One region of the Janthinobacterium kumbetense genome, then DNA from elsewhere that is predicted to be linked to it. Evidence: riboswitches for the same ligand, from Rfam matches in the RefSeq annotation. Region 1 holds a riboswitch; the other holds the start of a gene.

Region 1 (5,364 bases):
TGGGCCTGGCCTTCGCGCACGAAGTTGTAGGCGCTCTTGCTGCTGTCGACGTACTGGTTGAATTCCAGGCCCTTGCGGATCTGGAACAGGCTGGCCGCCAGCATGAAGTCCGGCGTCACATCCATCTTCACACCCAGTTCGACCTGCTTCGAGCGGCTGGGCGACAATTCCACGTTGGCATTGAGCGCCTTGCGGTCGGCCGTGCCGCCATGTTCCATGCCTTGCGAATAGGCCGCGTACACGGACAGATTGTCGAGCGGGGTGTAGACGAGCGAGACGTTGGGCAGCAGGAAATCGTGCTTGGCGCGGATTTCCGTATCGGCCTTGAGTACATACTGGTAGCCGTCGACATTGATATGGCGCAAGCCGCCATGCAGCTTCCAGTCCGGCGCCAGGCTGACGATGTCCTGCACGAAGACGGAGTTTTCCGTGTCCTTGCGCACCAGGCGCACGGGGCCTTGCACGCCCGTCGACATGTCGACGATCTGCGGGCGGTAGATGTTGCTCACGCCAGCCCAGTCGTACACGTACAGGCCGGCGCGGTCCTTGCGGCGGAAGGTCGAGACGCCGGCCGTGAATTCATGGCGCAGGGAACCGGTGGCGAACTTGCCCTGGATCATGGCTTGCGCGCTCAGCGGTTTTTTCGTCTCGCCCAGGCTGCGGTAGTCATACACGTCGAAGTCGCCATTGCCGCAGAAGCCTGGGTACAGGTCTTGCGCGCTGCAGCCGTAAGGGAAGGCCGTGTAGTCGTCGCGCTTGAACGAGTGCTGGTTGGCCGACAGGGTGGCATGCCAGTCGTCATTGAACGCGTACTGGAAGCGCAGGCCGAGATTGCTGGTGACGGTTTCCACGGGACGCGTCCACGGCTGCAGGTTGAGCATGGCGTCGGCGCTGATGCCGGTCGGCAAGGTTTTATTGTTCAGCAGCTGGAAGCCGGGCGCCGTCGCCTGCGCCTTGTCCTGGTAGTCGGCATCGATTTGCAGCAGCGCTTGCGGCGAAATCTGCCAGTCGAAGGCGCCGGAAATGAACTTGCGGTTGCCGTCCGCGCCCTTGATGTAGGAGCGCAGGCGCTCGGCCGCCACGTTGACGCGGTAGCCGAAGCGCGTGTCTTCCAGGCGGCCGCCCAGGTCGATGGCGCCGTACACGGTGCCGCGTTCGCGCGTTTCCACGGTGACCGTGCGCAGCGGGGCGGCGGTGGGGCGCTTGACGATGAAGTCGATCACGCCGCCTGGCGCGGCCACGCCTGCCTGCAAGCCGGCCAGGCCCTTCAGCACTTCGATGCGTTCCTTGTTTTCCAGCGGGATTTGTGTGTCGCCAGGAATGGCCACGCCATCCTTGCGGTAGCTGGAATTGTTATCGAGCTTGAAGCCGCGGATGGAAAACTGTTCCGCATAGCCGACGGCGTTGTAGGCGTCGTTGATGCTGGTGTCGAGCTTGACGGCATCGCTGAGATTGCGGATCTGCAAGTCCTGCATGTCTTTTTGCGAAATGACGGTGACGGATGCCGGCGTCTGCAGCAGCGGCGCGTCACTGAAGCCGCCCACGGAGGCGCGCTTGGCGGCCGGCGCCTTGCTGGCCGTGACGACGACTTCGGCCATGCTTTGCGCCTGCGGGTCGGCTGCGTCGGAAGCCAGGGCGGGCGCGGCAAACGCGTGCAGGATGGCCAGGGTCAATACAGAAACGGATAAATTCGGTGTGGACATAGATTGCTCGTGGTTCAAGCCGTCTCTGTAAAAAGAGCACGGCAGGCTGCTTGTTCGGCTGGCGCCAACGCAGGAGCTATCAAAGGAGGGAGGTACTTTGCGCTTTCCTTCGCTGGCATTATCCAGATCAGGTACGAAGGGTATCTCTCACCCGGATGACTGCTCCAGGACCCCTAGCGAAATGACAGCTTAGCATGAACCACGGCCAGCTGTCCCACCCGGCTGACCGTTTTACAACAGTGTGGTGCGAATCTACAGACTGAGTTCCAGCACCTTGCGGCTGACGGCTGGCGTCACTTCGCGCTGTTCGCCCAGGGCCGTCATGCCGTGCGCTTCCAGGGCGGACACGACGGCGTCCACGCTGGCGTGGTTGAGGCCATAGTCGGCCAGGCGCGTCTTGACGCCCATGTGGCGGAAGAAGAATTCCGTGCGCGCGATGGCGGCCTCGATGCGGCCATCCTCGTCGCCGCCGTCCAGGCCCCACACGCGGGCCGCGTATTGCAGCAGCTTGGCGCGCTTGGCTTGTTTGCGCACGCGCAACATGCTGGGCAGGATGATGGCCAGGGTTTGCGCATGGTCGAGCTCGTACAAGGCCGTCAATTCGTGGCCGATGGCGTGCGTGGACCAGTCCTGCGGCACGCCCACGCCGATCAGGCCGTTCAAGGCCAGGGTGGCGCTCCACATCACGTTGGCGCGCACGTCGTAGTCGTCCGGGTGCGACAGGGCTTTCGGGCCTTCCTCGATCAGCGTCAATAAAATGCCTTCGGCGAAGCGGTCTTGCACGGACGCGTTCACAGGGTAGGTCAAATACTGTTCCATCACATGCGCGAACGCATCGACGACGCCATTGCCCACCTGGCGCAGCGGCAAGGTGAACGTCTTCGACGGGTCCAGCACGGAGAATTTAGGATAGACCTTGCGGCTCATGAACGAGCGCTTTTCTTGCGTGGCCTTGCGCGTGATCACGGCCGAGCCATTCATTTCGGAACCCGTGGCCGGCAAGGTCAACACGGTGCCGAAGGGCAGGGCGGCTTCGACGATCTTGCCGCCTTTGGCCAGGATGTCCCAGGCCACGCCTTCGTGCAGGGCGGCCGCGGCGATGAACTTGGTGCCATCGACCACGGAACCGCCGCCGACGGCCAGCAGGAAATCGATGCGCTCGCTTTTCACCATGGCCACGGCCTGCATCAGGGTTTCATAGCTGGGATTGGGTTCGATGCCGGCAAATTCCAGCACCGTATGGCCGGCCAGCGCCGCCTTGACTTCATCGTAGACGCCGTTCTGCTTGATGCTGCCGCCGCCATACGTCATGAGCACTCTGGCCTGGGGCGGGATCAGCGCCGTGATGGCGGCGATCTGGCCCTGGCCGAAAAGGATTTGCGTCGGATTGTAAAAGTCGAAATTGAACATGGGGCTCCTGCCGCTGAGGTTTAGGCTGTTGCTGAGCCATGATTATGGCCGAATGGGTGGAAACGTGCCGTGGACGCTTGAGCTTTTCGTCCGCGCGGTGGAGAATGCAGCCGATGTCACCACCACGCGAAAAGGAATGCGCATGACCACCGTCCCACTGGAAGAATCCGGCTTGCCGGCCACCGCGCTCGACATGCACCGCGCCATCGGCGCCACCATCGCCGCACTGCAGGCGCTGGACTTGAACAGTCAGCGTTTCGAGGCGTGCACGGACCCGGAACTGCGCCGCGTGCTCGCGCACGCGGGCGACACCAGCCGCAAGGAAGCGGCCATGCTGCTCGAATGGATGCGCCGCCGCGACGCGCGCCTGGACACGGCCATGAAGGAAGCGCTGTTCAAGGCGGGGCCGATTGTTGCCCAATATCACTATGACGAGAAAATATTGTAACTATTGGTTTGTTGCTGTGGCGTACCATGCGCCACTTTCGCATCGCTTCGCGTAGACTGTGCCCCTAATTAAATTTAACGTCGGATAGCAGCGGCTGTCCGGTGTATTTCAGGGGGCTTCAAGAAATGAGATCATTACCATACCGAGAAGGCAGCTGGTTTGCCGTGCCCTTGCCGGGCGGCGGCTATGCCGTCGGCGTGGTGGCGCGCAGGGCGCCTGCCGGGCGCATCATGCTGGCGTATATGTTCGGGCCGAAGCGCGACAGCTTGCCCACGCTGGAGGAGCTGGAAGGCTTGCGCCCGGAACAGGCCGTGCGCCGCCTGCGCACGGGCGACATGGCCCTGCTCAACGAGCGCTGGCCCCTGCTGGGCGACAGCCGCCACTGGGAGCGCGATGCCTGGCCCATGCCGGCCTTTATCCGCCGCAATGAATCCTTGCAGCGCGCCTGGCGCGCCAGCTATGCGGATGCCGACCCTGCCAAGCTGAACCGCGAGGAATCGATTCCCTTCGATACGCCGGGCATGGAAAGCGATTCCCTGTACGGTTATGGGGCGACGGAATTGTTGATGAATAAATTGCTGGCGCAGGAACAGGCGTCCGCCTGAGCGGCAGGGAACGGCACAACTGTACCGTTCCCGTCCGTTTATGCCGCTGGCAAGCTGATCTGAAACGCGAGGCCGCCGCCTTCGCGGTTGCGCACTTGCAATTCAGCGCCATGGCGCAGCAGCACGCGGTCGACGATGGCCAGGCCCAGTCCGGCGCCATTTGCCTGCCCGCGCGCCGTGTCGAGGCGGGTGAATGGCTTCATCAGCTGTTCGATCTTTTCCGCCGGCACGCCCGTGCCGTGGTCCTGCACCTCGATGATCACCTTTTTCGCGCCATGGCTGGTGCGCACCTGGCAGGCGATGTCGATTTCCGTCACGTCGCTGCCCGGCGTCTTGCCATAGCGGCGCGCATTCTCGATCAGGTTGTTCAGCACGCGGCGCAGGTCGGTGGGGTTGCCCATCGCATGCGCGCCGTCGGCGATGCTGGCGTTGATCTTCACGTCCGGCAGGCGCATCGCTTCGCGCGTCATGTCGTTGAGCAAACCGCTGAGGTCGACGTCGGTAAAGCTCGACGCCTCCGTCGGCCTGGCATAGTCTAGGAACTGGCCGATGATGGCGTCCATTTGCCCGATATCGGACTGGATGCCTTCGCGCGCCTCGTCCGACAGGTTCGCCATTTCCACTTCCAGCTGCATGCGCGCCAGCGGCGTGCGCAAGTCGTGCGAAATGCCGGCCAGGATCACGGCGCGGTCCGATTCCACCTGTTTCAGGTCGTCGACCATCTGATTGAAGCTGCGGTTCGCCTCGATGATTTCGATCGGGCCCTTTTCCGGCAGCGGCGCCGGCTGCTTGCCCTTGGCGATGTCGCGCGCGGCCGCCGTCAAGCGCGACAGCGGCAGATTGATCAGGCTGGAAATGATGGCCGCGCCCAGCAGGGACAGCAGGGACACGAGGCTGGCCCAGCCCAGCCACTGGAAGCCCGTCAGGCCGCGCAGGCGCTCGCGGTCCAGCATCAGCCAGTACTCGTCGTCGTCGATCTTGAAGCTGACCCAGAAGCCGGCCACGCCGTTGACGCGCGCGGAAAAGCGCGTGTCCTTGCCCAGCTTGGCCTTCACCAGCGCCTCGATGTCGGGCATCAGGTAATTGTCGGGCGGCGGCTCGATGCGGTCGTCTTCTTCCAGCGAGAAGATGCGGATGCCTTCATTGCTGACGAGGTCGAACAGCAGCTCGCGCCGTAGTTCGGGCGCCGAGTGCGTCA
Region 2 (5,364 bases), on a different contig from region 1:
GTTCGGATCTTGCCCGATATTCACCCTGCGGATCGCCACCGTGATGATCTGCGCCTCGGCCGCGTCCGTCGCTTCGCGCGTCTGCGGCAAATCCTTGTACTTGCCGCTGCCCACCAGCAGGCGCGATCGATACTGTTTGCCTGCGATGGTCAGCAGGTCGTTGTTTGTTGCGGTATGCATGTGCGTTTCCTTGTCTATTCTCAACTTAACCGCCGCCAATCGCGCGTACGATTTCCACCTGGTCTTGAATTTCCAGGACCCGGTCGTGCCACGCCTTGCGCGGCACGACGTTGCGGTTGACGGCCAGCGCCAGCGCCTGGTTTTCCAGCGACAGCGCGGCGATCAATTGGTCCAGGGTTTGCCCCGGCGGCACCTGGTGCGGCGCGCCGTTGAGCGTGATGTCGATCAATGCAGTCATCACGCCCTCCTTCAGACCTTGCGGTACAGCTCGGCGCCGTTCTTGATGAATTCGATGGCTTTCACCTCCATCCCCTGCTGCAGCGCCTTGTCTTCCGCGATGCCCATGCCGGCCGCGTATTCGCGCACTTCCTGCGTGATCTTCATCGAGCAGAAATGGGGGCCGCACATGGAGCAGAAATGCGCCACCTTGGCCGAATCCTTGGGCAAGGTTTCATCGTGGAATTCACGCGCCTTGTCCGGGTCCAGGCCGATGTTGAACTGGTCGTCCCAGCGGAATTCGAAGCGGGCTTTCGACAGCGCGTTGTCGCGGATTTGCGCGCCCGGATGGCCTTTCGCCAGGTCGGCCGCGTGCGCCGCGATCTTGTACGTGATGATGCCGTCCTTGACGTCCGCCTTGTTCGGCAAGCCCAGGTGTTCCTTCGGCGTCACGTAGCACAGCATGGCCGTGCCATACCAGCCGATCATGGCTGCGCCGATGCCCGAGGTGATGTGGTCGTAGCCGGGCGCGATATCCGTTGTCAGCGGCCCCAAGGTGTAGAACGGCGCCTCGCCGCACTGTTCCAGCTGCAAGTCCATGTTTTCCTTGATCAATTGCATGGGCACGTGGCCCGGACCTTCGATCATCACTTGCACGTCGTGCTTCCAGGCAACTTGCGTCAGCTCGCCCAGGGTTTTCAATTCGCCCAGCTGCGCCTCGTCATTGGCGTCGTAGATGGAGCCGGGGCGCAAGCCGTCGCCCAGCGAGAACGACACGTCATACGCCTTCATGATTTCGCAAATTTCTTCGAAATGCGTGTAGAGGAACGATTCCTGGTGGTGCGCCAGACACCATTTCGCCATGATGGAGCCGCCGCGCGAAACGATGCCCGTCAGGCGCTTGGCTGTCATCGGCACATAGCGCAGCAGCACGCCCGCGTGGATGGTGAAGTAATCGACGCCCTGCTCGGCCTGCTCGATCAGGGTGTCGCGGAAGATTTCCCACGTCAGATCTTCCGCCTTGCCATTGACCTTTTCCAGCGCCTGGTAGATGGGCACGGTGCCGATGGGCACGGGGCTGTTGCGCACGATCCATTCGCGCGTCTCGTGGATGTGCTTGCCGGTCGACAAGTCCATCACGTTATCGCCGCCCCAGCGGATGGCCCAGGTCATCTTTTCCACTTCCTCGCCGATGGAAGAGGTTACGGCGGAATTGCCGATATTCGCATTGATTTTCACCAGGAAATTGCGGCCGATAATCATCGGCTCCACTTCCGGGTGATTGATATTGGCGGGGATGATGGCGCGGCCGCGGGCGATTTCCTCGCGCACGAATTCCGGCGTGATTTCGACCGGGATGCTGGCGCCGAAGGACTGGCCCGGGTGCTGGCGGCCCATCAGGTCGGCCAGGCGCTCGCCCATGGGGCCGGAAGCCTTGAGCTCGCGCAAATACTCCTGGCGGCGCATGTTTTCGCGGATGGCGACGAATTCCATTTCCGGCGTGATGATGCCTTGGCGCGCGTAATGCATCTGCGTCACGTTCTTGCCGGCAATGGCGCGGCGCGGCTTGCGGTGCAAATTGAAACGCAGCTCGGCCAGTTTCGGGTCCGCCAGGCGGGCGATGCCGTAGTCGGAGGTGGGGCCGGGCAATTCTTCCGTGTCGGCACGCTCCATGATCCATGGCAGGCGCGGCGTATCGAGGCCGGAGCGGATGTCGATATTCACGTCCGGGTCCGTGTACGGGCCGGATGTGTCATAGACGTAGATCGGCGGATTCTTTTCGCCGCCGAACGACGCTTCCGTGTCGGACTGGCTGATTTCGCGCATGGGCACGCGGATGTCGGGGCGGCTGCCCTGCACGTAGATCTTGCGCGAATTGGGCAGCGGCGCGATGGCGGCTTCGTCGACCGTGGCGGTGGCGGAGAGGAATTTCGGGTTGGCGTTCATTTTGGCTCCTTGGCTAGACTATTTTTAAGCCTGGAGCCAGCTAAGGAGGTTCGGAATTGCGCACGCGGAAAAGCGGGGTGCAGTCATCCTAAAGCTTCCCTTCGCTGGCATTATCCAGATCAGGTTCGGAGGGTATTTCTCACCCGCGCTTGCACCGTGTTTCCACAGCGAAAGGCAGGACCCCTAGCGTTTGCCGCCTTGCGGCAGCGAGCCAATTATACGCGGTTCACGCCGCGTGGCCAGATGATTTCTTGCAGGTGTCGTCTTTGCGCATCTGCTGCATTGCAACAGACGGCAGCGCGCTTATTTCTTCTTGCCCCAGCGCCAGCTGGTCGGTTCGCCCTTCAGCTGGCAGATGAAAATGAGCACGGCAACGATGGCCACTTCATAGACGATGTAGCCGACCAGCATGGTTTGCGGGGGAAACAGGAAGGCGCCGCAGGCGAACAGCGCCAGCGCGGCCAGGAACACCAGCCAGCCTTGCCAGGTGATGGGCAAGCCCCAGCCCCAGCCATAGGTCTTGGCGGGGAACCAGTAGGAGGGAGATTTGTCGGTCATGATTTTTCCTGGTCTGTATCGATGGCGCCCAGTATAAATCGGGCACTGCGATGGCGCTCCGTGACATCGAGGCCGATGCCGCGGTAGCCGATGAAGCGGCTGCCCGTGTCGAACATCGGTTCGCCGCTCACCTGCAGGTATTGCGTGCTGCCGTCGAGGTTGGCGCGGCTGTAGATAAAGTCGAGAAACGGTTCCCTTGCGGCAATCTTGGCGTCGAGCAAGGCGCGTTCGGCCGCGTTCCAGCGTTGCGGCTCTTCCTCGCTGCCGATGCCCAGCATTTCAGCCACGGGGCCGGAAAAGCGCGTCAAGTTGCCCTGCGCATCCTGTTCCCAGTACCAGTCGGACGACAGTTCCGTGAAGCGCTGGAAGCGCGCTTCGCTTTCGCGCAACTCCGCCGTGCGCACTTCCACCATCTGTTCCAGCGACTTGTTGTATTCGGCCAGCTTTTGGTACAGCAATCGCACTTCCAGCATGTTGTGGATGCGCGTCTTGACTTCCACCAGGTCGAAGGGCTTGCTGACGAAATCCTTGGCGCCCGCCTGTAGCGCGCGCAGCTTGTGGCCGGGCTGGGCCGTGATCACCAGCACGGGCAGATAGCTGCCCGCCTCGAGGTCGCGCAAGCCTTCCATGACTTCAAAACCATCCATTTCCGGCATCTGCAAGTCGAGCAGGATCAGGTCGTAGCGGTGCTGCTGGTGCAGCGCGCGCACGGCTTGCGGGTCCATGGTGGAGGTGATGCGCGTATAGCCGGCATTGCGCAGCACCTGTTCCAGCAGCATGACGTTGGCCTCCTGGTCATCGACGATGAGGATGCTGGCGTTCAGGATCTCGGTGGCTTGAAGCATGGCGGTATTCCTAAAAATAAATGCTGAATTAGCGTACTGCATGAGTGTCGTCGGCCAGGCCGTGCGCGGCCGCGTGGTGCAGGGCCACGTCGAGCGCATCCATGAATTCGACGACCTTGATCGGCTTGGTCAGGTAGCGGAAGAAGCCCGCTTCCAGGCCCTTTTCGATGTCGCGCGGCACGGCGTTGGCCGACAGGGCCATCACGGGAATATGTTTCGTGAGCGGATCGTCGTGCAGGATATGCAGGGCACCATAGCCGCTGATGCCGGGCAGGTTGATATCCATCAAGATCACGTCCGGCTGATACGTGCGCGCCAGGTCGATGCCCAGGTGCGCATCGATGGCCGTGAGCAACTTCAAGTCGCTGCGGCGGGCGATCAATTGCTCGACCAGCGCCAGGTTGGCGGGATTGTCTTCCACGTACAGCAAGGTGCGCTGGCTTTCCTGCGCTTCCTGCACCTGCGGCAGCGCATCGCCGTCGCCCAGCATCAGTGCCGGCGCATTGGTGGCGGCCAGCTCGAACCAGAAGGTGGTGCCCACGCCGACCGTGCTGTCGACGCCGATGGTGCCGCCCATCAATTCAATCAGCTGCTTGGTGACGACGAGGCCGATGCCCGTGCCCTCTTCCGTGCTGTTTTCCTGTCCCAGGCGGTTGAAGGGCTGGAACAGCTGCGCCACCTGCCCCGCATCGAGGCCGGCGCCGCTGTCGCGCACGCTGACGCGCACCTTGGCGCCGCGCTGGCTGCAGTCGACGGTGACGGAACCGCCGCCCTGGTTGTATTTGATGGCGTTCGACAACAGGTTGATCATCACCTGTTTCACGCGCGTGCGGTCCGCATGCACGAAGTAGGCTTCGCCGCAGCGGGGGAAATGCAGGCTGATGCCCCGTTTTTCCGCCTGCGGCGCGATCATCGCCTGGCAATCCTGCAGCACGTCGAGCAGGGACATCGCTTCCTGCGACAACGTCACCTTGCCCGATTCGATCATGGCCAGGTCGAGGATTTCATTGATCAAGCGCAAGAGGTACCAGCCGCCCTTGAGGATCTGTTCGATCGAGCGCTGCTGCGGCACGGTGGGCGGCGGCACGTCGGACGCCATCAGCTGCGCAAAGCCCAGCACGGCATTCAACGGCGTGCGCAATTCGTGGCTCATGCTCGACAGGAATTCGGACTTGGCGCGGTTGGCCTTTTCCGCCACCAGGCGCGCCTTCTTCAGCTCGGCATTGTTGGTCTCGACGAGCGAGCGCGTGTACGCCTGCTGTTCGCGCAGGCGCTGGTCCAGCAGCGCCTGTTCCGCCTCGACCTGCTTGCGTGCCGTATTGTCCGTGCCGATCAGCAAGTAGCCGATGACCTTGCTCTGCGCATCGCGCAAGGCCGTCACGGAAACGATGGCGGGGAAGCGGCTGCCATCGTTGCGGATGTAGGTCAGTTCATAGATGTCTTCGATGCCGCGCGTGGCCTTGAAGACGAGCGCTTCCACGCCCGGCGTGATGACGGTGTCGAGTTCGGCGCTGAGGGCGGCCGCGCGCGCGACGATTTCTTGCGCATCGGAAATGCCGGCCGGCGTCAGCTTGTCGACCACGTCGCTCGCCGCATAACCGAGCATGCGTTCGGCGCC

The links. A riboswitch is a leader RNA that binds a small molecule or an ion and turns the genes downstream of it on or off. The one in region 1 is predicted to bind thiamine pyrophosphate.
Region 2: linked by a shared signal. The riboswitch ahead of thiC (phosphomethylpyrimidine synthase ThiC) and the one ahead of NCG91_RS24920 (TonB-dependent siderophore receptor) in region 1 are both predicted to bind thiamine pyrophosphate.

The regions. Positions count from the first base shown of each region.
Region 1 covers NZ_JAMQGR010000013.1:103,470-108,833, reverse strand. The annotation lists gene NCG91_RS24920 (TonB-dependent siderophore receptor) at 1-1,703, opposite strand, end outside; TPP riboswitch at 1,791-1,888, opposite strand; gene NCG91_RS24915 (iron-containing alcohol dehydrogenase) at 1,956-3,113, opposite strand; gene NCG91_RS24910 (ferritin family protein) at 3,256-3,561, shown strand; gene NCG91_RS24905 (Imm26 family immunity protein) at 3,687-4,166, shown strand; gene NCG91_RS24900 (sensor histidine kinase) at 4,205-5,364, opposite strand, start outside.
Region 2 covers NZ_JAMQGR010000008.1:109,667-115,030, reverse strand. The annotation lists gene NCG91_RS20690 (thiazole synthase) at 1-180, opposite strand, end outside; gene thiS (sulfur carrier protein ThiS) at 206-409, opposite strand; gene thiC (phosphomethylpyrimidine synthase ThiC) at 430-2,343, opposite strand; TPP riboswitch at 2,423-2,538, opposite strand; gene NCG91_RS20675 (hypothetical protein) at 2,647-2,901, opposite strand; gene NCG91_RS20670 (response regulator) at 2,898-3,746, opposite strand; gene NCG91_RS20665 (hybrid sensor histidine kinase/response regulator) at 3,775-5,364, opposite strand, start outside.